Regions from separate parts of the Paraburkholderia sp. BL6669N2 genome, predicted to be linked through region 1. Evidence: riboswitches for the same ligand, from Rfam matches in the RefSeq annotation. Region 1 holds a riboswitch; the other holds the start of a gene.
What was found. Region 1 has a riboswitch for cobalamin ahead of cobW (cobalamin biosynthesis protein CobW). Riboswitches for the same ligand answer to the same signal wherever they lie in the genome.
Positions count from the first base shown of each region.

Region 2: linked by a shared signal. The riboswitch ahead of cobG (precorrin-3B synthase) and the one ahead of cobW (cobalamin biosynthesis protein CobW) in region 1 are both predicted to bind cobalamin.

Region 1 covers NZ_QUNA01000002.1:1,620,299-1,631,985, reverse strand. The annotation lists gene B0G80_RS29800 (cobyrinate a,c-diamide synthase) at 1-1,046, opposite strand, end outside; gene cobO (cob(I)yrinic acid a,c-diamide adenosyltransferase) at 1,050-1,652, opposite strand; gene B0G80_RS29790 (cobalamin biosynthesis protein) at 1,649-2,122, opposite strand; gene cobA (uroporphyrinogen-III C-methyltransferase) at 2,119-2,895, opposite strand; cobalamin riboswitch at 3,134-3,384, opposite strand; cobalamin riboswitch at 3,453-3,746, shown strand; gene cobW (cobalamin biosynthesis protein CobW) at 3,935-5,026, shown strand; gene cobN (cobaltochelatase subunit CobN) at 5,033-8,836, shown strand; gene B0G80_RS29770 (ATP-binding protein) at 8,833-9,903, shown strand; gene B0G80_RS29765 (VWA domain-containing protein) at 9,990-10,586, shown strand; gene B0G80_RS29760 (flagellar brake protein) at 10,622-11,566, opposite strand.
Region 2 covers NZ_QUNA01000002.1:1,952,159-1,963,845, forward strand. The annotation lists gene speB (agmatinase) at 1-563, shown strand, start outside; gene B0G80_RS31265 (polyamine ABC transporter substrate-binding protein) at 606-1,706, shown strand; partial or broken gene B0G80_RS31270 (LysR family transcriptional regulator) at 1,734-2,667, opposite strand; gene metE (5-methyltetrahydropteroyltriglutamate--homocysteine S-methyltransferase) at 2,803-5,097, shown strand; gene cobM (precorrin-4 C(11)-methyltransferase) at 5,171-5,896, opposite strand; gene B0G80_RS31285 (cobalt-precorrin-6A reductase) at 5,943-6,665, opposite strand; gene B0G80_RS31290 (cobalt-precorrin-5B (C(1))-methyltransferase) at 6,668-7,765, opposite strand; gene cbiE (precorrin-6y C5,15-methyltransferase (decarboxylating) subunit CbiE) at 7,765-9,162, opposite strand; cobalamin riboswitch at 9,247-9,426, shown strand; gene cobG (precorrin-3B synthase) at 9,510-11,147, shown strand; gene B0G80_RS31305 (precorrin-8X methylmutase) at 11,140-11,687, shown strand, end outside.

The sequences.
Region 1 (11,687 bases):
GTCGCGTGGCCGGGCAGCAGGCCGAGCATCGGTGTGGTCACGCCGTGCGTGTCGGTGAGTTGGTCGAGCAGATACAGCATGCCGCCGCATTCGGCGACGAGCGGTTTGCCCGCCGCCGCGTGCGCGCGGATGCTCGCCGCGCTGTGCGTGTTGCTGGCCAGCGTGGCGGCGTGCAGTTCAGGGTAGCCGCCTGGAAGATACACAGCGTCGGTGTGTTCCGGCAGCGCTTCGTCGGCGAGCGGCGAGAAGAAAGCGACTTGCACGCCGAGCGTTTCCAGCAGTGCGACGTTCGCCGGATAGATGAACGAGAACGCGGCGTCGCGCGCAATGGCGATCGTCTTGCCGTCAAGCAGGCGCGGCAGGATCTCGGGTGTCGGCGTGCCGAACTCGACCGGCGGCGGCAATTCGGCGAGCGCGGTGCGTCCTAGAGTGTCAGCGGCGTGATCCAGCCGCGCGTCGAGGTCGTCGATTTCTTGCGCCTGATGCAAGCCGAGGTGACGATCGGGCAGTGCGATTTCATCTCTGGCAGCAATGTGTCCGCACCAGCGCAGATCCGGCGGCAACGCTTCTTCTAGCATCTGCGCATGCCGCGCGGAGCCGACGCGGTTGGCGAGCACGCCGTAAAACGGCACCTGCGGCCGGAATTGCGCGAGACCGAAAGCGACCGCGCCGAAGGTCTGCGCCATCGCCTTCGCCGAAATCACCGCGAGCACCGGCACGCCGAATGCGGTGGCGAGATCGGCGCTGCTCGGCGTGCCGTCGAACAGACCCATCACGCCTTCGATCAGGATCAGGTCGGCTTCGGCGGCGGCTTGCGCGAGCAGCGTGCGGCAGGCGGCTTCGCCGACCATCCACAGATCGAGCGAGAGGACCGGCGCACCGCTCGCGCGCGCCAGAATCATCGGATCGAGAAAGTCCGGTCCGGTCTTGAAGACGCGCACGCGTCGCCCCATCCGCCGATGGTAGCGCGCGAGACCCGCCGTGATCGTGGTCTTGCCTTGACCCGAAGCGGGTGCGCTGATGAACAGGGCGGGGCACGCGGCCATCGCTCAGAACTCCACGCCGCGCTGCGCTTTCACGCCTTGCTCGCGATATGGATGCTTGACGATGCGCATTTCGGTGACGAGGTCGGCGGCTTCGATCAGCGCGTCCGGCGCGTGACGGCCGGTGACCACCACATGCAGCATCGGCGCGCGCGCGTTGATTACCGACAGGACTTCGTCGAGCGGCAGGTATTCGTACTTGAGCACCGTGTTCAGCTCGTCGAGGATCACCATCTGGTACTCGCCGCTTTCGATCATGCGGCGCGCTTCGTCCCAGCCTTTGCGCGCGGTCGCGATGTCGGCGTCGCGGTTCTGCGTGTTCCAGGTGTAGCCGTCGCCCATTGTGACGAAATCGCAGTTGGCGATCGCGCCGAGAAAGTCGCGCTCCGAGGTGTGCAGCGCGCCCTTGATGAACTGCACGACGCCAAGACGCATGCCGTGGCCCAGCACGCGCACGGCCATGCCGAATGCGGCAGTAGTTTTGCCTTTGCCCGTGCCGGTATTGACGATCAGCAGGCCTTTTTCGACGGTGGCGTTGGCCTGTTTTTTCTCGTGGCCTTCGCGGCGGCGCTCGGTCATGCGTTGATGCGATTCGGGATCGGTCTTCATGGCAGGTCCTGTTGCTGTGTGTCGTTGTCTGGGTGTTCGGCGCGAGCGGCGTGAGCGGTGGTTGAGGCGATCGCCACGGTGACGCCGGCATAAACGGTTTTGCGCACGAGGAGCGTGGCGCGAGGCGCATTACCTATGACGGATTCACCGAGCCCGGCTGCGACGTCGGCCACAGTGCCAAGCAGCGCGCACGGCTCGCAGACGCCGTCCACGCCGAGATGCTCGCGCGCTGCCGCCGAAGGCACCGCGACAGGCAACGCCGCGATCTGTTCAAGGCTGAAGAACGTCAGCGGCAGCGCATGACGCGCGCAGAATTCGAGGAGGCCCGCTTCGCGGGCTTTGGTATCGAGCGAGGCGACGGTGCGGATTTCGTCGAACGAATGCGCGCCGAGCGCGCTGCGCACCGCGGCTTCGATCTCCTCGGCCGAGCTATGCAAACGGCAACCGATGCCGACGCTGAGCGTTTTCATCGCGTATCCGTTCCGTCCGCGAGCGGCGTTGCAGCGCGTTCCGCATGCGCCGCCTCACGCGCCAACGCGAGCGACGCCACACCGCCGATCACCACGATCGCCGGCGACCCAAGTCCGGTACGCGCGACGGTGTCGGCAAATTCACCGAGGCGCGCAAGCGCGTGGCGTTGCTCGGGACGCGTGGCCGATTCGATCGCCGCGCACGGCGTGTCGGCGCTCATGCCGGCCGCAAGCAACGCGCCGACGATATCGTTGAGCCGCCGCATGCCCATGTAGATCACGAGCGTCATGCGCGTGGCCGCGAGTGCGGCCCAGTCGGGCTCGCCGCTGCCCGCGCCGTGCCCGGTGACGAACACGACGCCCTGCGCATGATCGCGATGCGTGACCGGAATCCCGATCGCCGCGGGCGCCGCGATTCCCGCCGTGATGCCGTTGACGACTTCCACCTCGATACCGGCCGCGTGCAGCGCCTGCTGTTCCTCGCCGCCCCGGCCGAACACGAACGGGTCGCCGCCTTTCAAACGCGCGACACTGCGCCCGGCCCGCACATGTTCGAGCATCTGCGCGACGATGCCTTCCTGCGGTGTCGACGGATGACCGCCGCGTTTACCTACGTAGACGACCAGCGCATCAGCGCGCGCGAACTGCAGCACCTCGGGATTCACCAGATCGTCGACCAGCACCACGTCGGCTTGCGCCAATGCACGGGTGGCCTTGATGGTCATGAGTTCGACGTCGCCGGGGCCGGCGCCGATCAGCCAGGCGCGGGTCATCGCGGCGTGCACGGCGGGCGCCATGTCGTGACAAGCGGGAAAGGGTGAAGCGCGAAGGGTCGCCAGACGGCGGACGTTGGGGTCATGCAGTGCTACGGATTCAGGCATGGCGCAATGCGTGGTTCGTAGCGAGTTTCACACGAAACTCGCCTACGCGGACACTCTGCGTCGTGCTTTAGCGCCTTCGCATCCGTCCCTCGCGGATTCCGGCGGCCGGCGGCGTGATGTTGCCCTGAGGTTCGCCGCCTCCGCGTCTGGCCGGTATCCGGGCTGGCGGCCTCACGCGCTTTGCCTTCCCGTCCGCATTCGCTGGAAATTGCCGGACAGTGGCTTAAAAAACGCATGCGCGGCGCGAGTCGATTCAACATCGCGCCGCAGGTCGCTTACCGTTGCGGGGACAGCACAGGTTAAGCGCATGGCGCGCTGCCTGTTTCCCGTTTAACTGCACACGCGAATGCATGTGCGGGCACCAAACGCGCGCATACGATAGCACATGGCGCCCCGTCCGATAAGCGCTTGCGGCCTGGGGTTTCCTTGACGGCACCGGGCGGCGGGCCTACACTCGCACGCACTTTGGTGCTCGTGTGCGCGCTCGTGCGCATGCAGTTAAACGGGAAACAGGGTGCCCACCTGCCATGGATCGGGCCAACCTGTGCTGCCCCCGCAACGGTAAGCGAAATGTGGTGCTAACTGCCGTGTCGAACGCAGTCGGTTAGCGCCGCGGAGCCGGCTTCGATGTCCACGCGCAAGGCCGCGTCGGCATATCACCACTGGGCGAGAAATCACTCGTCCGGGAAGGGGGAGCGGCGCTTTCGCCAGCCCGGATACCGGCCAGATAACGAAGGACGAACGCCGCGGGGATGCGGCGCTGCGTTCATGACTCATTCCCGCTTTCTGCTTTTCTGTTGTCGCGGCAACGCCGACTTTCGTCCCCGTGTTTTGTTATGGTCGTGGCTGGCCGGGCGTGTGCTCTGTTTGCCTCGGCATGCGCTGAAAACACGCCGGCGTGCACGTGCAACTCCTACGGATGGACCTCACGATGCAAACTCAAATGCGCAAGATCCCCGTCACCATCGTCACGGGCTTTCTCGGCAGCGGCAAGACTACGCTGCTGCGGCATATTCTTCAGCATGCGGGCGGCAAGCGCATCGCGGTGATCGTCAACGAATTCGGCGAGCTCGGTATCGACGGGGAAATCCTCAAGGGTTGCGGCATCGGTTGCGATGAAAACGGCGTCGAAACCGAAGGCCAATTGTATGAACTCGCGAACGGCTGCCTGTGCTGCACCGTGCAGGAAGAGTTTTTCCCGGTGATGGAAAAGCTCGTTGAGCGCCGCGATCAGATCGATCACGTGCTGATCGAGACGTCGGGTCTGGCGTTGCCGAAGCCCTTGGTGCAGGCGTTCAACTGGCCGCAAATCAAGAACAGCTTCACCGTGGATGCCGTGGTCACCGTGGTGGACGGCCCGGCCGCCGCGAGCGGTCAGTTTGCTGACAATCCGGTCGCCGTGGATGCGCAGCGCAAGGCCGATCCGAATCTCGATCACGAGTCGCCGCTGCACGAACTGTTCGAAGATCAGTTGTCCGCGGCCGATCTGGTGATTCTGAACAAAACGGACTTGCTCGACGACGCGCAGCAAAGCGCGGTAGAAGTTTCGATCCGCGAGGAAATTCCGCCGCAAGTGAAGATCGTTCGCGCGCACATGGGCCAACTTGATCTGCATACATTGCTGGGCCTCGAAGCGGCGTCGGAAGACACGATCCACTTGCGCCACGATCACCACGGCTCCGCCGACGACGCCGACCACCATCACGACGAGTTCGACTCCGTGGTCGTGCAGGCGAATGCGTCGTCGCGCGAGGCGGTGATCGCCGCGCTGCAACAGCTGGTCGAAACCAACACCATCTATCGCATCAAAGGCTTCGCGGCGCTGCCGGGCGCGGCGATGCGTCTGGTGATTCAAGGCGTTGGGCGGCGCTTTGACAGCTATTTCGATCGACGCTGGCAGGCCGGCGAAAGCGGCCCGAGCCGCTTCGTGCTGATTGGCGAAGACCTCGATCAGCCGGCGTTGCAACGTGCGTTCGACGCGGCGCTGGGCGTGCCGTCGAGCGTCGAAACGCAACAGGCGTAAGCGCATATGCATTTGCTGCGCACCACGCCGGGCGGTTTTGTCGACGACACGCAAGGCGTGATCCGGATCGATCAGCAGCCCGCGGATATCGTGGTGCTCAGCTCCGCCGATACCACGCTGTCGCTGCTGGCGAGCGTTTTTCCGCGGCTGGGCGAAGGCTTTCCGAGCGTGCGGCTCGCGAACGTCACGTATTTGCGGCAACCGGCGTCGGTGGATTTTTATCTCGAAGACGTCTTGCAGCATGCGCGCGTGGTGGTGGTCGATCATCTGGGCGGCGAAGCGTATTGGCCTTACGGCATCGAGCAGGTGGTGGCGCTCGCCGAGCGCAAGCAGCAGACGCTCGCGATGTTCTCCGGTGATCTGCAGGAGGATCCGAACCTGCTCGCGCGCAGCACGGCAAGCGCGGATCTGTGCCATCAACTGTGGCGCTATCTGCGCGAAGGCGGCCCGCAAAATGCCGAGGCGTTCCTGCGCTGTATCGCCCACCGCGCCTTCGGCTGGGGACGCGAACCTGCGCCGCCGCGCGCGTTGCCCGCCGCCACGCTCTACCATCCGGAACGCGATATGCCGACCATGGCCGACTGGCAGTCGCGCTGGAAACCGGGAGCGCCGGTCGCGGCGATCCTGTTTTACAAGGCGCATCTGAAGGCCGCCAACACGGCCGTGTTCGACGCGCTGATCGACGCGCTCGAATCGCAAGGTCTGAATCCGCTGCCGATCGCGATTACCTCGCTGAAAGATGCGATGAGCCGCGACGTCGTGCAATCGCTGTGCGCGCAGCACGAGGTGGCGCTGGTGCTGAATACGACCGCATTCGCCGCGTCCGCGATCGACGACCCCGAGCCGCTCGCGCTCGCCGGCGACGCCCCGGTGCTCCAGGTGATCCTGAGCGGCGGCAATCGCGACGATTGGGTCAAGGACAATCAGGGTCTCAATTCGCGCGATATCGCCATGCATATCGCGCTGCCGGAAGTGGACGGCCGCATCATCACGCGCGCGATCAGTTTCAAGGGACTCGCGTACCGCTGTGGGCATACTCAGGTCGACGTGGTGCGTTATCAGCCTGACCTTGAACGCGTGGGCTTTCTCGCCGAACTGAGCCGCCGCTGGTGCCGTTTGCGTTCACTCGATAACGCGGACAAGAAACTCGCGCTGATCCTCGCCAACTATCCGATGAGCGAAGGGCGCATCGGCAATGGCGTGGGACTCGATACGCCGGCTTCGGTAGTCGGCATTCTGTCGATGCTGCGCGACGAAGGTTATCGTCTCGCCGATTTGCCCTCGGGCGGCGACGCGTTGCTGAAAAAGCTCACCGAAGGCGTGACCAACGATCCGGTCGTGCGCGATCTGCGTCCCGCGCTGCAAAGCCTCGCACTCGACGACTATCTCGCGCACTTCAACGCGTTGCCCGCCGAAACGCGTCAGGCGTTGAACGCGCGCTGGGGCGCGCCAGACCAGGACCCGACGCTGCGACGCGGCCGCTTCATGATCGCGGGCTGGCGTTGCGGACAGGTGTTCGTCGGCATTCAACCGTCGCGTTCGCGCGAGCAGGGCGACTACGCGAGCTATCACGACGCCGAACTCGTGCCGCCGCATGCGTATCTGGCGTTCTATTTCTGGTTGCGTCACCACTTTGGTATCGACGCAATCGTGCATGTCGGCAAGCACGGCAATCTCGAATGGCTGCCCGGCAAAAGCGTCGCGTTGAGCGACACCTGCTGGCCCGATCTGATTCTCGGGCCGATGCCGCATCTGTATCCATTCATCGTCAACGATCCGGGCGAGGGCAGCCAGGCGAAACGCCGCGCACAGGCTGTCATCATCGATCATTTGATGCCGCCGCTCACGCGCGCCGAAAGCTACGGGCCTTTGCAGGACCTGGAGCGGCAGGTCGACGAATATTATGAAGCGCTGATGGTCGACCCGCGCCGCTCGAAGCTGTTGCGGCGCACGATTCTGGCGACCATCGTCGACCATAAGCTGCATGAGGAACTGAGTCTCGCCGCACCGAACGGACAGGACGACGAAGACGCGCTGCTCACGCGCGTCGATGCGTGGCTGTGCGAGTTGAAGGAAGCGCAGATTCGCGATGGTTTGCATACGTTCGGGCAATCGCCCGATGGCGTGCAGCGACGCGATACGTTGCTGGCATTGGGGCGTTTTCCTGTCGGTGACGGGCAAGGCGGCAAGGCCGGCTTGATCGATGCACTGGCGCGTGATCTGCAGATGGATCATCTGTTCGATCCGTTGTCGGTGGATTGGGCGGCGGTGTGGGACGGTCCGCGTCCCGATGTACTTCAGCGTGTGAGCGATGCGCCGTGGCGGCACTGTGGCGATACGCGTGAGCGGCTGGAGTTGCTGGCGGCTGAGTTGCTGCGAGACGTGTGCGGAGATCGAACGCAAGCATCGGTAACCACGATGGCCGCCGGCTTGCCGCAAGCGGAGCAAGTGATCGAACGTCTGCGTAACGACGTGCTGCCGCGGCTCGACGCCTGCGGTCCGCAGGAAATGCTTCAGCTAAAGCGCGGCCTCGAAGGCCGTTTCGTGCCGCCCGGGCCGAGCGGTTCGCCGTCGCGCGGCCGGCCCGACGTGCTGCCCACCGGCCGCAACTTCTATTCCGTCGACACGCGTGCGGTTCCCACGCAGGCCGCCTGGTCGCTCGGCTTGAAATCCGCCCAGCAACTGATCGAACGGCATTTGCAGGAGAAGGGCGACTATCCGCGCGCCATCGGTCTGTCCGTCTGGGGCACCGCGACCATGCGCACCGGTGGCGACGATATCGCCCAGGCGCTCGCGTTGCTCGGCGTGCGGCCGAAGTGGGCGCCGGGCAGCCATCGCGTGACCGATTTTGAAATTATGCCGATCGAGGCGTTCGACCGGCCGCGAATCGACGTCACGTTGCGGGTGTCCGGTTTCTTCCGCGATGCCTTCGCCAACGTCATGCATTTATTCGACGCCGCCGTGCAAGCCGTCGCCGAACTCGACGAACCCGAGGACCTGAATCCGATTCGCGCGCGCGTGCTGCGCGAACGCGATGCGCTGATCGCGCGCGGCATGGACGCCGCCGAAGCGCGCAAGCGCGCCGGCTGGCGCGTGTTCAGTGCGCGGCCCGGCGCCTACGGCGCGGGTCTGCAGGACATGATCGACTCGCGGCAATGGCAAACCGACGCCGATCTCGCGAACGCGTATCAGGCGTGGGGCGGCTACGCGTACACGCAAAAGAGCGCGGGCGAAGAAGCGCGTCACGCGTTCGGCGCGCGTCTCGCTGCAATGGACGTGGTGCTGCAGAACCAGGACAACCGCGAGCACGACCTGCTCGATTCGAACGATTACTACCAGTTCCAGGGCGGCATGGTCGCCGCGGTGCGGCATCTGGCCGGCGATCAGCCGAGCGTGTATCACGCCGACCACAGCAATCCTGCGGCGCCGCGCGTGCGTACGCTGCATGAGGAGATCGCGCGGGTGATCCGCTCGCGCGTGGTCAACCCGAAATGGCTGGATGGCGTGAAGCGTCATGGGTACAAGGGCGCGGCCGAAATCGCCGCGACCGTTGACTATCTGTATGGTTACGATGCGACGGCGCGCGTGATCGCGGATCATCAATATGCGCTCGTGACCGACGCTTATCTGAACGACACAGACACCCGCGAGTTCTTGCAACGGCACAATCCGCACGCGTTGCAGTCGGTCTGCGAGCGCCTGCTCGAAGCCATGCAGCGCGGTTTGTGGCAGGCGCCCGGCGACTATCGCGCGCAAGTCGAACAGCATCTGCTTGCGAGCGAGCAGCAGATCGAAGGGATGCAAACATGAATCCAGCGATGAGCGCGGCTGCCGCGCGGCCCGTTTTTCCCTTTGCCGCGCTGATCGGCCAGGCGCCGTTGCAGCAGGCGCTGCTGTTAGCCGCCATCGATCCGGGGTTGGGCGGCGTGCTGGTTACCGGGCCGCGTGGCACGGCGAAGTCGACCGCGGCGCGCGCGCTGGCTGAGTTGCTGCCGGAAGGGCAACTGGTGAATCTGCCGCTTGGCGCCAGCGAAGATCGTCTGATCGGCACGCTCGATATCGAAACCGTGTTGCGCGACGGTTCGGTGCGCTTCTCGCCCGGCCTTCTTGCGAAAGCGCATCGTGGCGTGCTGTATGTGGATGAAGTCAATCTGCTGCCCGACGCGCTTGTCGATGCCTTGCTCGACGCGGCCGCGAGCGGCGTGAATACCGTCGAACGCGATGGCGTATCGCATAGCCACGACGCGAGCTTCGTGCTGATCGGCACGATGAATCCTGAAGAAGGCGAACTGCGGCCGCAATTGATCGACCGTTTCGGCTTGATGGTCGAGTTGCAGAACTGTTTCGAACCGCTCGTGCGTCAGGCGATCGTGAAAGCGCGGCTGGCGTTCGATCTCGATCCGCAGGGTTTTCGTGCGGGCTGCGCGCAGCAGCAGGCGGCCTATGTCGAGCGGATTCGAGTGGCGCGCGAAGCGCTGCCGCAGCTCGCATTCGACGACGCCGTGCATGCGCATGTGAGCGCGCTGTGCATCGACGCCGCCGTGGACGGTTTGCGCGCCGATCTCGTGATGCTGCGCGCGGCGCGTGCGTTGGCGGCGCTCGAACAGGCGGCTACGGTGACGGCGGAGCATGTCGATCGGGTGGCTGAGGCGGTGTTGGCTCATCGGCGGCATGTTCGCGAGTCGCCTGCGGCGGGTGAGACGCGTGAGAGTGACGGCGAACGGGAGGCGCCTGCCGGGAGCCGCTCTTCATCCGCGCAAGGCAATGCGCAGCCGGCCGCCGCGACCGGCGATAGCGACTGGGGCTACCTCGCGCCCGAGCCGGCCGCAACCACGCACGTCAAGGGCGTCATTCCGCTTAACGTAAAAAAACGCTGAGCCATCGGAAGGGCGCCGCCGCTGACTTGCGCAGCGGTTTTCGATGGCTGCAAGGCGCGGGCACAGCTGCCGGTCCGCGCGGGCGTTTGCGCGGCGAGCCGGGCAAGCGCATCGACTGGCCGGCCACACTCGGCGCGAAACGCCAGGATGCGCTGCGCGCCGGGCATCTGCATTTCGTGCGCGAGGCGCCGCGCGGCGGCGTGCTGCACTGCTTCGTACTCGATTGCTCGGGTTCCATGCTGGCCGGGCAGCGCCTCGCGCTCGCCAAGGGATTGCTGATCGCCTTGTTCGACCATGCAAGCGCGGCGCGAGCCGAGGCGGCGCTGGTCTGTTTCGGCGGCGCCGGTGCGGATGTGCGTTTCGGCCCCGCTGTGCCGCGCTGGTGGAACGAGCGGTGGCTGAGTCCAGTGGGCGGCGGAGGCGGCACGCCACTGACGGCAGGCGTTCAGCGTGCATCCCAGCTGCTGGATCGCTGCGCGCGCCGCAAGCCCGGGCAGCAACGCTGGTTGTGGATTCTGACCGATGGCCGCACGCGTGACATGCCGGCGCGTCCGCCGGATGCGGACGAGGTGGTGTTCGTCGATTTCGAGCGCGAAGCGATCCGGCTGGGCCGCTGCGAAGTGCTTGCCGATGCTTGGGGCGCGCGGCGCTTGACGCCGGAAGAACTGATGCTCATGGGCTGAGCGGCTCGCGGGCCGTGCCGCTCACGGGCGAGCGCTTATTTCAGGCCGTTCGACCAATACACCACATCGTCCTGACGGTCGAATACGAAGACTTTCATCGCCATCTGCTGGGCTGCATCGAGTTGATCGAGTTCGAGCCCATGCGTTGAAGGCTCGCCGGAGCCGCGGCCTTTCTGCACGTTGCGGATCAGCGCCGTGGTTTCGATCTCCATGTCGAGATCCTTCGACTTCAGGCGGAACGCAACGCGCAACCGGTCGCCGACGGCGCCCAGAGTCCACGAGGCGTCCAGCGACATGCCAAGCGCGCTGATGCCTTTCGCGAGTCCAAGGCCCTCATACGATTCCCCGCTTTGACCGATGCCAAAACGCACCGCAAGGTGCGCGCGGACGCGGATCGATTTGCGTTCGCGCAGGCGGCGGACCACGCCGGGCTTCGACAGCACGACGTAGTCGAACGGCGTGCGGCAGATCGCTTCAATCGTGCAGACGAAACGGAACACCGCATGGCTGGCGATCGCGACGATCTCGATGTTTTCGCCGATGCCCAGCGGGAAGATGCGGCCTGCGTGTATCGGCGGAGTGACGAAGAGCGAATGATTCGGCGCGAAACCGATGATGCGGCACGGGTGCATGGGCGCGCCGCTGCCGAGCTGCGAGCGCACACCGACCAAAGCACCGATTTCCAGATGCATGTCCTTGAGCGTCAGTGCGCCGTTGGGATCCGCTTGCGGCTCTGCTGGCAGTGGCGGTTGCGCGGTCGCGTCCAGTAAGTCGCCGCGCTGCGGACGGAAGTGCCCGAACAGGAATTTGCGCTCGTCCGCGGTCGCCACGATGGTGCCGCTGGCGAACAGCAGCGTGCCGTCGGCGTCGACGATCGGCCAGTCCACGGGCGCGCCTACTGGCACCTGCTCCGGATTCAGCGCTGTCGTCTGCGCTGCGGATGAGGCTTCCTCGACGTGTTCCTCGACTGGATTGTCCATGGTCGGCGGCTATTTAAGTGACGGGGTATCCTGGTTGACGGCTGGCGACTGCGAAACTTTAGTTTTTTGCGGTGGTGCCGGCGTTCCAGTTGTTTCGACGCTGCTGTCGGGTGTGCGCCTT
Region 2 (11,687 bases), 330 kb from region 1:
TCACGTACCCGCTGCTGATCGCGCACGTCGAGAAATACGGCAAGCCGCTGAGCCTGATCCACTTCGACGCGCATTGCGACACCTGGCCGGACGACAACCCCGATTCGCTGAACCACGGCACGATGTTCTACAAGGCAATCCGTGAAGGGCTCATCGATCCCGCGCGCTCGGTGCAGATCGGCATTCGCACATGGAACGACGACTTCATGGGCATGCGCATTCTCGATGCGCCGTGGGTCCATCGCAACGGCACGCAAGCCACGATCGACGAAGTGCTGTCCATTGTCGGCAGCGCGCCCACTTACCTGACCTTCGACATCGACTGTCTCGACCCGGCATTCGCGCCCGGCACGGGCACGCCGGTCGCGGGCGGGCTGAGTTCGGCGCAAGCGTTGGAGATCGTGCGCGCGCTGGGCGCCGTGAACCTGGTAGGCGCGGACGTGGTGGAAGTGTCGCCGCCCTACGACCACAGCGACGTGACCGCCCTCGCCGCCGCGCATCTCGCGTCGGACATGCTGTGCCTGATGCGCAATCAGAAGCTGCAACGCCTCACGAATCTATAAGTCCGCGGCCCGTTGACCCCTTTCCGGATGAGATGACCCACCATGCCCCGCACCACGATGAAACCGCTTCTGGCCGCCCTGCTGCTCGGCGCACTCAGCGCTGCCTCGCACGCCGACGAAAAACAGCTCAACCTGTACAACTGGGCTGACTACATCGCGAAAGACACCGTGCCGAACTTCGAAAAAGAGTCCGGCATTCACGTGCGCTACGACGTGTACGACGGCGACGAAACCTTACAGGCGAAACTGCTGACCGGCTCGACCGGCTACGACGTCGTGGTGCCGACCTCCAACTTTCTGGCCAAGCAGATCGAAGCCGGTATTTATCAGAAGCTCGACAAATCGAAGCTGCCGAATCTCGCGAACCTCGACCGCAATCTGCTGAAGCTGGTTGCCGACGCTGACCCCGGCAATCAGTACGCGGTGCCGTGGGCGTGGGGCACGACGGGGCTCGGCTACAACGTCACCCGCGTGAAGAAGATTCTCGGCAACGAGACGCCGCTCGATAACTGGGACATCCTGTTCAAACCCGAGTACCTAAGCAAGCTGAAGAGTTGCGGCGTTTCCGTGCTCGACGCGCCGTCCGATGTGTTCGCGGTCACGCTGCACTATCTCGGCCGCGACCCAAACAGCGAGAATCCCGCCGACTATCAGGCCGCGTACGACACGCTGAAAAAGATCCGCCCGTATATCACGCAGTTCAACGCGACGAGTTACATCAACGACCTGGCGGGCGACGATATCTGCTTCGCGCTGAGCTGGTCAGGCGATGTTTCGATGGCAAGCCATCGCGCGCGTGAAGCCGGCAAGCGCTACGAGGTCAAGTACTTCATTCCGCAAAGCGGCGCACCGGTCTGGTTCGACATGATGGCGATTCCGAAAGATGCGCCGCATCCCGAAGCGGCGCTCAACTGGATCAACTATATCGAGCGCCCCGAAGTGCACGCGGACATTACCAACACCGTGTTCTATCCGAACGCGGATGCCGCCGCGCGCAAATTCGTGCGGCCGGAAATTCTCAACGACCCGACCGTGTATCCGCCCGAGGCCGTGCTGAAGACGCTGTTCCTGCTCAAGCCTTTGCCCGCGCAGATCAAGCGTCTGGAAGGCCGCTTGTGGGCGCAGTTGAAATCGGGTTCGTGAAGCGTCGTTGAACGAGCCGCGCATTCGTCACGATGTACGGCCCTCTTCCGTCAGCAACTCGATGCCGTCGAGTTGCGCCGCGCAGGTATCGCGTACGATCCTGACGAAATCATCGAAATAAGGCCCGGTTCGCGAAGCCTTTCGCGGCCACTGCGTATAGTTCGCTCCACAGTCCCTGGGTGCCGACGCGTTTGGCCAGCACGTAATCGTGATCGACGTAGTTTTTCACGCCCCAGTTCGGCAGCGCCGCGATCCCGCGGCGGCTCGCCACCAGTTGCATGATGGCAATGGTCAGTTCCGCCGTGCGCCGTTCGAGTTTGATGCCGGCGGGCTCCAGCACCTCCCGAATCAGGTCGATGCGCGCCTCCGGCACTGGATAGGTAATCAACGTCTCGTCACGCAGATCGCCCGACACCACGCGACGCTTGTTGCGCAGCCGATGCTCGTTGGCCATCACCACCAGAATCTCGAAGCGGAATAGCGGCGCGATATGCAGGTTACGCCGCGTGGCCGGTTTCGAGCCGATCACCACATCGGCCTTGCCGTCGCTGAGCAAACGCAACGGATCCGCGTGGAACCCGGCGACGAGATCCACTTCGACCTCCGGCCAGCGCCGGCGGAATTCGTCCATGACCGGCATCAGCCAGTCGAAGCACGTATGGCATTCCAGCACGATGCGCAACTCGCCGCGCGTGTCGCCTTTCAGCCGAACAAGATCGCGCTCCGCCGCGCTCACCGCCGCGATCGTTTCGCGGCCGAGCGCAAGGAGCCGCTCGCCGGCCGCAGTGAAACGCAAGCCCTGTTTGGTGCGCTCGAATAGCGACACCTCATAGTGCGCCTCGATATCGCGAATCTGATGCGAGAGCGCGGACTGGCTCAGATGCACGCGTTCGGCAGCCGCTACCAGCTTGCCCGACTCGGCAATGGCAATCAACGAACGCAAGTGGCGAAGCTCAAGCATGGGATGGCTCCGCTTTAGACGAATCAGGTTGGATATGAATGTGGCTCATACATTGGTGAAAACATGTCGCTTGATGAATCATAGCGTGACTTTCACACTGGACGCCAATTCACACAACGAACCACAGGACTTCACATGGCCCGCACGCATATCCCCGGCTTCCCACGCATCGGCGCGCAGCGCGAACTGAAATTCGCGCAGGAATCGTTCTGGCGCGGCGAATCCGATGAACAGTATCTGCGTGGCGTCGCGCGCGAACTGCGCGCCCGTCACTGGCGATTGCAGCAGGATGCAAAACTGGAGTTCGTCACCGTCGGCGATTTTGCGTATTACGACCAGATGCTCAATCTGAGCGCACTGCTTGGCGCTTTGCCGCAGCGTTTCGGCTTCGATGCCAAGGCGTTGACGCTTGCCCAGTACTACCAGCTCGCGCGCGGCAACGCCGCACAACCCGCCATGGAAATGACCAAGTGGTTCGACACGAACTACCACTACCTCGTCCCCGAACTGGGACCGCAGACGAGCTTCGACGGCGGCGTCGAGTGGCTGTTCGACGAGGTCGATGAAGCGCTCGCGCTGAACCTGCCGGTCAAGCCGGTGCTGATCGGCCCGATCACTTATCTGTGGCTGTCGAAGAGCCATGTCCCCGGCTTCGACCGTTTGTCGTTGCTGCCGAAGCTCGTGATCCGCTACAGCCTTTTGCTGGACAAGCTCAAGCGGCGCGGCATCGAATGGGTGCAACTCGACGAGCCGGCCTTGTGCGTCGATCTGCCCGCGGAATGGCTCGACGCGTTTTCCGCCGCGTATGACGTGCTCGGCGCATCGGGTGTGAAAGTGCTGCTGGCCACGTACTTCGAAAGCGCCGCGGAGCACGCGCCGCGAGTGGCCGCGTTGCCCGTCGCCGGTGTGCATGTCGACCTGGTGCGCGCGCCGCAGCAACTCGACGCATGGCGCGCGGCCCTGCCTGCGCATGCGGTGTTGTCGGCCGGCGTGATCGATGGCCGCAATATCTGGCGCGCGGATCTCGGCGAGATCGTCGAATCGTTGCAGGTCTTGCATGCGGAATTCGGCGAACGCTTGTGGATTTCGTCGTCGTGCTCGCTGCTGCATGTGCCGGTCTCGCTCGGCTCTGAAAAGAAACTCGACGCCGATCTGAAATCCTGGCTCGCCTTCGCCACGGAAAAACTCGACGAAGTCGCCACGCTCGCCCTCGCCTTGCGCGATCCTGCGGCGGCCGAAGCGACGCTAGCTGCCGCGGACCGCGCGCTCGAAGCGCGCCGCGGTTCCAGCGCGGTAGTCAACGCGCTCGTGCAAAAACGCGTGGCCGCGGTGAGCAGCGCAATGGCCGACCGGCAAAGCCCGTTCGCCGAACGCAATCGTCTGCAGCGCGAAGCGCTCGGCCTGCCGCTCCTGCCGACCACGACGATCGGCTCGTTCCCGCAAACGCCGGCGATCCGCCAGGCGCGTGCCGCCTACAAGCGCGGCGAACTGCGCGCACTCGACTATCTGCAGCGCATGCGTGCCGAGATCGAGATCGCCGTACGCAAACAGGAAGAGTTGGGGCTCGACGTGCTGGTGCATGGCGAAGCCGAACGCAACGACATGGTCGAATATTTCGGCGAACAGTTGTGGGGCTATGCGTTCACGGAAAACGGCTGGGTGCAGAGCTACGGCTCGCGCTGCGTGAAACCGCCGATCATTTACGGCGACGTCTACCGTCCCGAACCGATGACGGTCGAGACCACGCGTTACGCGCAATCTCTCACGCAACGTCTGATGAAGGGCATGCTGACCGGCCCGGTGACGATGCTGCAATGGTCGTTCGTGCGTGACGACCAGCCGCGCTCGACTACTGCGCTGCAACTCGCGCTCGCGATCCGTGACGAGGTGGTGGATCTGGAAAAGGCCGGCATTCGCATCATCCAGATCGATGAACCGGCTTTCCGCGAAGGCTTGCCGTTGCGTCGCGCCGATTGGGCCGCGTATCTGGAATGGGCCACGCGCGTGTTCCGCATTTCAGCCGCGGGCGTGGCCGATCAGACGCAGATTCATACGCACATGTGCTATTCGGAGTTCAACGACATTCTGCCGTCGATCGCCGCGATGGATGCCGACGTGATCACAATCGAGACCTCACGCTCGGCGATGGAACTGCTCGACGGTTTCGGCGCTTTCGCGTATCCGAACGAAATCGGCCCGGGCGTCTACGATATCCACTCGCCACGCGTGCCGGATGCGCAGGCCATGCAACGTCTGCTGGAACGCGCGTGCGAAGTGATTCCCGCTGAACGCTTGTGGGTCAATCCGGATTGCGGGCTGAAGACGCGCGGCTGGCCGGAGACCGAAGCGGCGCTGACGAATATGGTTCAGGCCGCCAGGGCATTGCGTGTGAAGCTGGCGGCGAGGCAGCCGGATGAAGTGACGGCGTAAGAGGCTCTGGCGTTGTGAGCTGATCCGCGCACTGTGCGACGGTGCGCGGATGGGCTTTTTCACGTAAACCGTTTCAGTCTTTCGCGTACAGCGTCGAGTCGGCGAAGCCTTCGGCGGCCAGCACCTGGCCGACCAGGATCAACGCGGTCCGCTCGATGGAGGTCGATTGCACCTTGCCGACAATATCGTCGAGCGTGCCGGTGATCTTCTCCTCGTCGGGCCAGCTCGCGCGATAGATCACCGCGATCGGACATGCGCCGCCGTAATGCGGCCGCAATTCATCGACAATCCGCGCAAGGTGCCGCACGCCGAGATGAATCGCCATCGTCGCACGATGACGGGCGAGGTCGGCCAGTTGTTCGCCTTCGGGCATGCTGGTTTTGCTCGCGAAGCGCGTGAGGATCAGCGTCTGCGAAATATCGGGCAATGTGAGTTCGCAACCCAGCGTCGCCGCGCATGCCGCCGTGGCGGTGACGCCCGGCACGATCTCATAGGGTATCTTCAGTTCGCGCAGTCTGCGGATCTGTTCGCCGATCGCGCCGTACAGCGACGGATCGCCGGAATGCACGCGCGCCACGTCCTGGCCTTTGTCGTGCGCGGCCGCGAGCAACGCGACGATCTGATCGAGGTCGAGTTCGGCGGTATTAACCACCTGCTGCGCCGCATGACCTTCGAGCACCGCGGCCGGCACGAGCGAACCCGCGTACAGGATCACCGGACAACTGCGCACGAGGCGCTGCCCTTTCACCGTGATCAGTTCGGGGTCGCCAGGACCCGCGCCGACAAAAAACACCGTCATTCACTACTCCCTGATTCGTTGAGGCGGCATGGCATGCATGCGCGATTCAGACTGCGCGTTGCAGTGCGTCGAGCAGATCGGAAACGCTTTCGAACTCCCTCTCTGCTGCCGGCAATTCAGGTCGGCGCAGCATCACGACCGGCAAACCGCGTTCACGCGCGACTTCGAGTTTCGCTTCAGTCGCCTGGCCGCCGCTATTTTTGCTGACCACCACGTCGAAGGCTTGCAGCGCGAATAGCGCACGTTCAGCTTCGAGCGCGAATGGACCGCGCGCCGCGAGGATGCGCGCACGCGGCGTGTCTTCGTGCGCTTCGAGACAACGCACGACCCAGAACTGATGAGGCGGGATTTCGTCGAGATGCGCGAGCGGTTCGCGGCCGAGCGTGAAGAGCGGCTTTCTGAACGGCGCGAGTGCATCCGTGAGTTCGTTCCAGTCGCCGACCATGCGCCAATCGTCGCCGGCTTGCGGTTGCCATGCCGGGCGGCGCAGTGCCCAATACGGCACGCGCGCGGCGCGGCTCGCCTGGGCCGCGTTCGCGCTGATTTGCGCCGCATACGGGTGAGTCGCGTCGATCACGAGATCGATACCTTCACCGGCGATGTAACGCGTCATAGCTTCGCTGCCGCCAAAGCCGCCGACTCGCACCGTGCACGCCAGATCGTCTGGCACCTTGCCGAGGCCGGCGAGACTATACACGTGCTCAGGCGCGAGTTGCCGCGCGATCCGCAATGCGTCGCCCGTACCGCCGAGCAGCAGAATCCGCTTCATTTTCATTGCGCGGCTCCGATCAGCTTGCCCTGGCGATCGATCGCGAACATTTCGACGTTGACCTGCGGCGGCACGATCTCGCGCGCCACCGCCAGTGCATGCCGGCAGACGATATCGCCGAGCGGCACGTGCCGCGCGTGCGCCAAAGCGACCGCCTGCTGACTCGTGTTGGCTGCGCGGATCGCCGCCTGAAGCGCGTCGTCGGCGCCCTGTTCGGCGGCCCATTGCGCGAGCTGCTCGAGGTCGATGCTCGAATTGCGGCTATGCAGATCGAGATGGCCCGCCGCCAGCTTGCTGAGCTTGCCGAAGCCGCCGCACACGCTCAGACGCTCGACCGGCGCGCGCTTCATATGCTTGAGCACCGCGCCGACGAAGTCGCCCATTTCGATCAGCGCGATATCCGGCAGGCCGTAGTGCGCGCGCATCGCGTCCTCGCTCGCGTTGCCGGTGCAGGCGGCGAGATGGGTATAGCCGTTGGCGCGCGCGACGTCGATCCCCTGATGAATCGACGCGATATACGCCGAGCACGAAAATGGACGCACGATGCCGGTGGTGCCGAGGATCGACAGCCCGCCGAGAATGCCGAGACGCGGGTTCATCGTTTTCAGCGCGAGCGCTTCGCCGCCTTCCACGCCGATCGTCACTTCGAAGCCGCCGCCGTACGCATGCTCCGCCGCGAGTTCGGCCAGATGCTCGGCCATCATTCTGCGCGGCACCGGGTTGATGGCAGGTTCGCCGACCGGCAGCGTCAGCCCCGCGCGCGTCACCGTGCCGACGCCCGGCCCCGCGCGAAATATCACGCCCGCTTCGGCGATGAGGCGCACGCGCGCGAAAACGACGGCGCCGTGCGTGACGTCGGGATCGTCGCCGGCGTCCTTGATCGTGCCGGCTTCCGCGCCTTCGTCGCCATTCCCGATCAGGCGGCAGAACACCAGCGGCATCGGCACATGCTGGCCCTTCGGCAACACGATCTCCGCCACTTCGCTGACGACACCCGCGAGCAACAGACGCGCCGCCGCCAGCGACGTCGCGGTGGCGCAACTGCCGGTCGTGTAGCCGCTACGCAGCGGCGCGGGTTGTTCGGGGGTTTCTTCGCGCATCAGGGTTCTGGCGATGGGTCGGTGGGGGTGGCGCCGGTCGTGTTCGTCGCTTTCGTCGTGTTGGTCGTGTTGGTGACATTCGTGGCGCTCATACCGCTTCCGGCACTTGCAGCACGCCTGGCATTCGGCACATCCGCCGCATTCGTCGCGTTAATCTCGGTTTCCGTTCCCACGAGGTTCGCGCCCTCGCCGCTCGCCGGCTTCGTCACCTCCAGCAGCGTGATCGGCAACGCCTGCCGCCACGTATCGAAACCGCCAAGCGGTTGCGCGTCCGCCAATGCGATCCGTGTCAACGTCCCGCCATGCCGCTCGCGCCACGCCGCCAACACCGCCTCACCTTGCAGCGTGACCGCATTGGCGACCAGCCGCCCGCCTTCGCGCAGACCTGCCCAGCATGCCTCCAGCACGCCCGGCACGGTCAGGCCACCGCCGATGAACACGGCATCCGGCACCGGCAACCCCTGCAGCGCCTCAGGCGCGCGCCCCGCCACAAGTTGCAGCCCCGGCATACCCAACGCATCGCGATTGTGTTCGATGAAGCGCTGACGCTCCGCGTGCCCTTCAATCGCAATCGCGCGGCAGGTGGAATGCGCGCGCATCCATTCGATGCCGATCGAGCCGCTGCCCGCGCCTACATCCCACAGCAATCCGCCGGGCGTCGGCGCGAGGCGCGCGAGCGTGATCGCGCGCACGTCGCGCTTGGTCAACTGGCCGTCGTGACGAAACGCATCGTCGGGCAAACCGCAGGTCAGCGGCAGACGCGGCGCGCCTTCGGTGGCACGGCAGTCGAGCGCGATCAGGTTCAACGCGGCCACCTCGCCCGCGGACCATTGATCCGCGCGGCCGTCGATGCGCCGCTCCAGTTCGCCGCCCAGGTGTTCCAGCACGCTCATGCGGGTCGCCCCGTAACCTCGTGCGTTCAGCAATGCCGCGAGCGCCGCGGGCGTGCGCCCGTCCGCGCTGAGCACGAACATGCGCGCGCCGTCATGCAGATGCGCGTTCAGCGTGGGCAACGGCCGCCCCACCAGCGACACCGTCGCGACATCCTGCAACGGCCAGCCGAGCCGCGCGGCCGCCAGCGACAACGACGACGGCGCCGGCAGCACCCGCAATTCCCCCGCCGGCAATTGCCGCGCGAGTGTCGCGCCGACGCCGAACAGCATCGGATCGCCGCTCGCCAGCACGCACACGGCTGCGCCGCGCTCGGCCAGCAAGGGTGCGAGATCGAAGGGACGCGGCCAGGCGGCACGGCGCGCGGCGAGACGCGCGGGCAACATCGCCAGATGACGTTCGCCGCCGTACACCACCGACGCTTCCAGCAAGGCACGCCGCGCGGGCCGCCCCAAACCGGCGAAGCCGTCGTCGCCTATGCCCACCACCGTCAGCCACGCGGGCATGCATCCATCCTCGTTCTGTGTCTTCAAATAATGCGCTGTGCCACGCCGATCAAAGCGTCCAGCCTCGTTGTGCTGTTCGAAAAAAGGCATAATACAGCCGCCGGTGCCCTTCGGGGCCGAAGAGGGAACACAGTGCCACTGTGGCTGCCCCCGCAACTGTATGCAGCGAGTCCGCCTGCGCTCCACGCCACTGGTTCGACCGGGAAGGCCGCGGCGGACCATGACCTGCCAGCCAGGAGACCTGCCGGCGAGACTGTTCGTGCCAGCCAACATCGGGCGGGGTGTACCGATGCCGCAGCCATGCCCGCCTCACGGCATGCTCGGGCTGTCGCGCGACGCTAAACCCGGTGTCCGTCTTGAATCAAGCAACGCCCTCCACCGTTTTATCCGACGCAGCCGCCACGCTGCGGCCCTCGGCGTGCCCGGGGCTGCTGCGCATCGTCGCCGCGCGCGACGGCGGGATTTGCCGGATCAAACTGCCCGGCGGCGAATTGAGCGCGGCGCAGGCTCGGGCGATCGCGGAGGCTAGCGCGCGGCACGCGGGCGGGGTGATCGAGTTGACCAATCGCGCGAATGTGCAGGTGCGTGGCGTGAAGCGCGGTGAAGAGGCGGCGTTGATCGCGGCTTTGATCGACGCCGGTCTTGGGCCGATGCCGGCGAACGGCGTGGCGGGCCGTGCGAACACGATGGCGGCGGCCAACGCTGTGAATGCAGTTGCCGCCAGCGCCGCGAATGCAGAGGCGGAGAGCGCAACAGATACCGGAGCCGCGAACGCAGTGAATGAATGGGCCTCGAAAGCCCCGGACGCAGCAGCGCAGCGAGCGGGCACTGCCCACGCGCTCTCCGCCGCAGCCGCGGCCGCGGCCGCAGCCGACGACGTCCGCAACGTCATGATCAGCCCCGCTGCCGGACGCGATCCGTTCGCGCTATTCGACACACGCCCGCTGTGCGCCGAGTTGCTCACGATGCTGCAAAGCGAAGCGCGTTTCGCAGCGCTGTCGCCGAAATTCGCACTGTTGCTGGACGGCGGCGAACGGCTCGCGAGAGTGGACCATCCGCACGATGTGTGGCTCGCGGCGTCGCAAGAGGCGGACGGCCTGCGGTTCGTGTTCGGGTTCGCAGGTTGTCCGCCTGTGAGCGCTAATGCCGGCGCGCTTATGCAAAGCCAAAGCACCGCGCCTGGAAAACCGGGCGTGAACAACACAGGCGCACTAGCCGCAATCCTCCCGTCACAAGTCCCGGCACTAATACGCGCGCTGCTCCTGACATTCCTCGACCTCGCCGCCGCCGACGCCACGCGCATGCGCCACCTTCTGACCGCGCACTCCGTCGACGCGGTACTGCATCACGCCCAGCAATATCTCGACTTCCCACTGACGCGAAACGCGAAGCTCGCGAACTGGCATCGCGCTACACCAGCCGACGCCAACCTCCGCCTCGGCGCCCATGCCCAACGCGTGCCCGGATCCTGGCACGTCGGCGGCCAGCCACCGCTGGGACGTCTCGACGCAGACACGCTAACGGGACTCGCCACGCTTTCGCAACAGCACGGCAACGCCACGCTTCACCTGACACCCTGGCAAAGCGTGCTGCTACCCGACATCGCCACGCACGCCGTTCCGACCGTGTTGTCCGGCCTGAACGCCCTCGGTCTCGCCTGCGATCCCGCACACGCGATCACGCACCTGATCGCGTGCGCCGGATCGGGCGGCTGCGTGAAGGGTCTCGCCGACACCAAGAACGACGCGTTGCGCCTCGCGGCTCGGCTGCCTGCCGGCGTGGACGTGCATCTAAGCGGCTGCTCGCGCTCGTGCGCCGCCGCGCATTGCGCGCCGTTCACGCTGCTCGCCGCCGCGCCCAGCCTCTACGACCTTTATCGGCGCGACGGCCGGCCCGGCTTCGGCCAGTGCGTCGCGCGCCAACTGACGATCGGCGAGGCCGCCGACCTGCTCGAACGCCTCGCCCGGAGTGACACCGATGCTTGATTACATTCGCGACGGTCAGGAGATCTATCGCCAATCCTTCGCGACGATCCGTGCGGAGGCCGACTTGTCGCGCATTCCCGCCGACCTCGAAAAACTCGCGGTGCGCGTGATCCACGCATGCGGCATGGTCGATGTGATCGACGATCTGCAATTTTCCGCGGGCGCGGGCGTGGCGGGCCGCGCGGCGCTCGCGCAAGGCGCGCCGATCCTGTGCGATGCCGGCATGGTCGCGCAAGGCATCACGCGCGCGCGGCTGCCGGCGGACAACGAGGTCATCTGCACGCTGACGCATCCAGACGTGCCGTCGCTCGCACGTGAACTCGGCAATACGCGCTCGGCGGCCGCGCTCGAATTGTGGCGGCCGCAGCTGGCGGGCGGCGTGGTCGTGATCGGCAATGCGCCGACCGCCCTGTTTCATCTGCTCGATATGCTCGACGCCGGTGCGCCTAAACCCGCGCTGATTCTCGGCTTTCCAGTAGGTTTTGTCGGCGCGGCCGAATCGAAAGCCATGCTCGCGGACGACAGCCGCGGCGTGCCCTA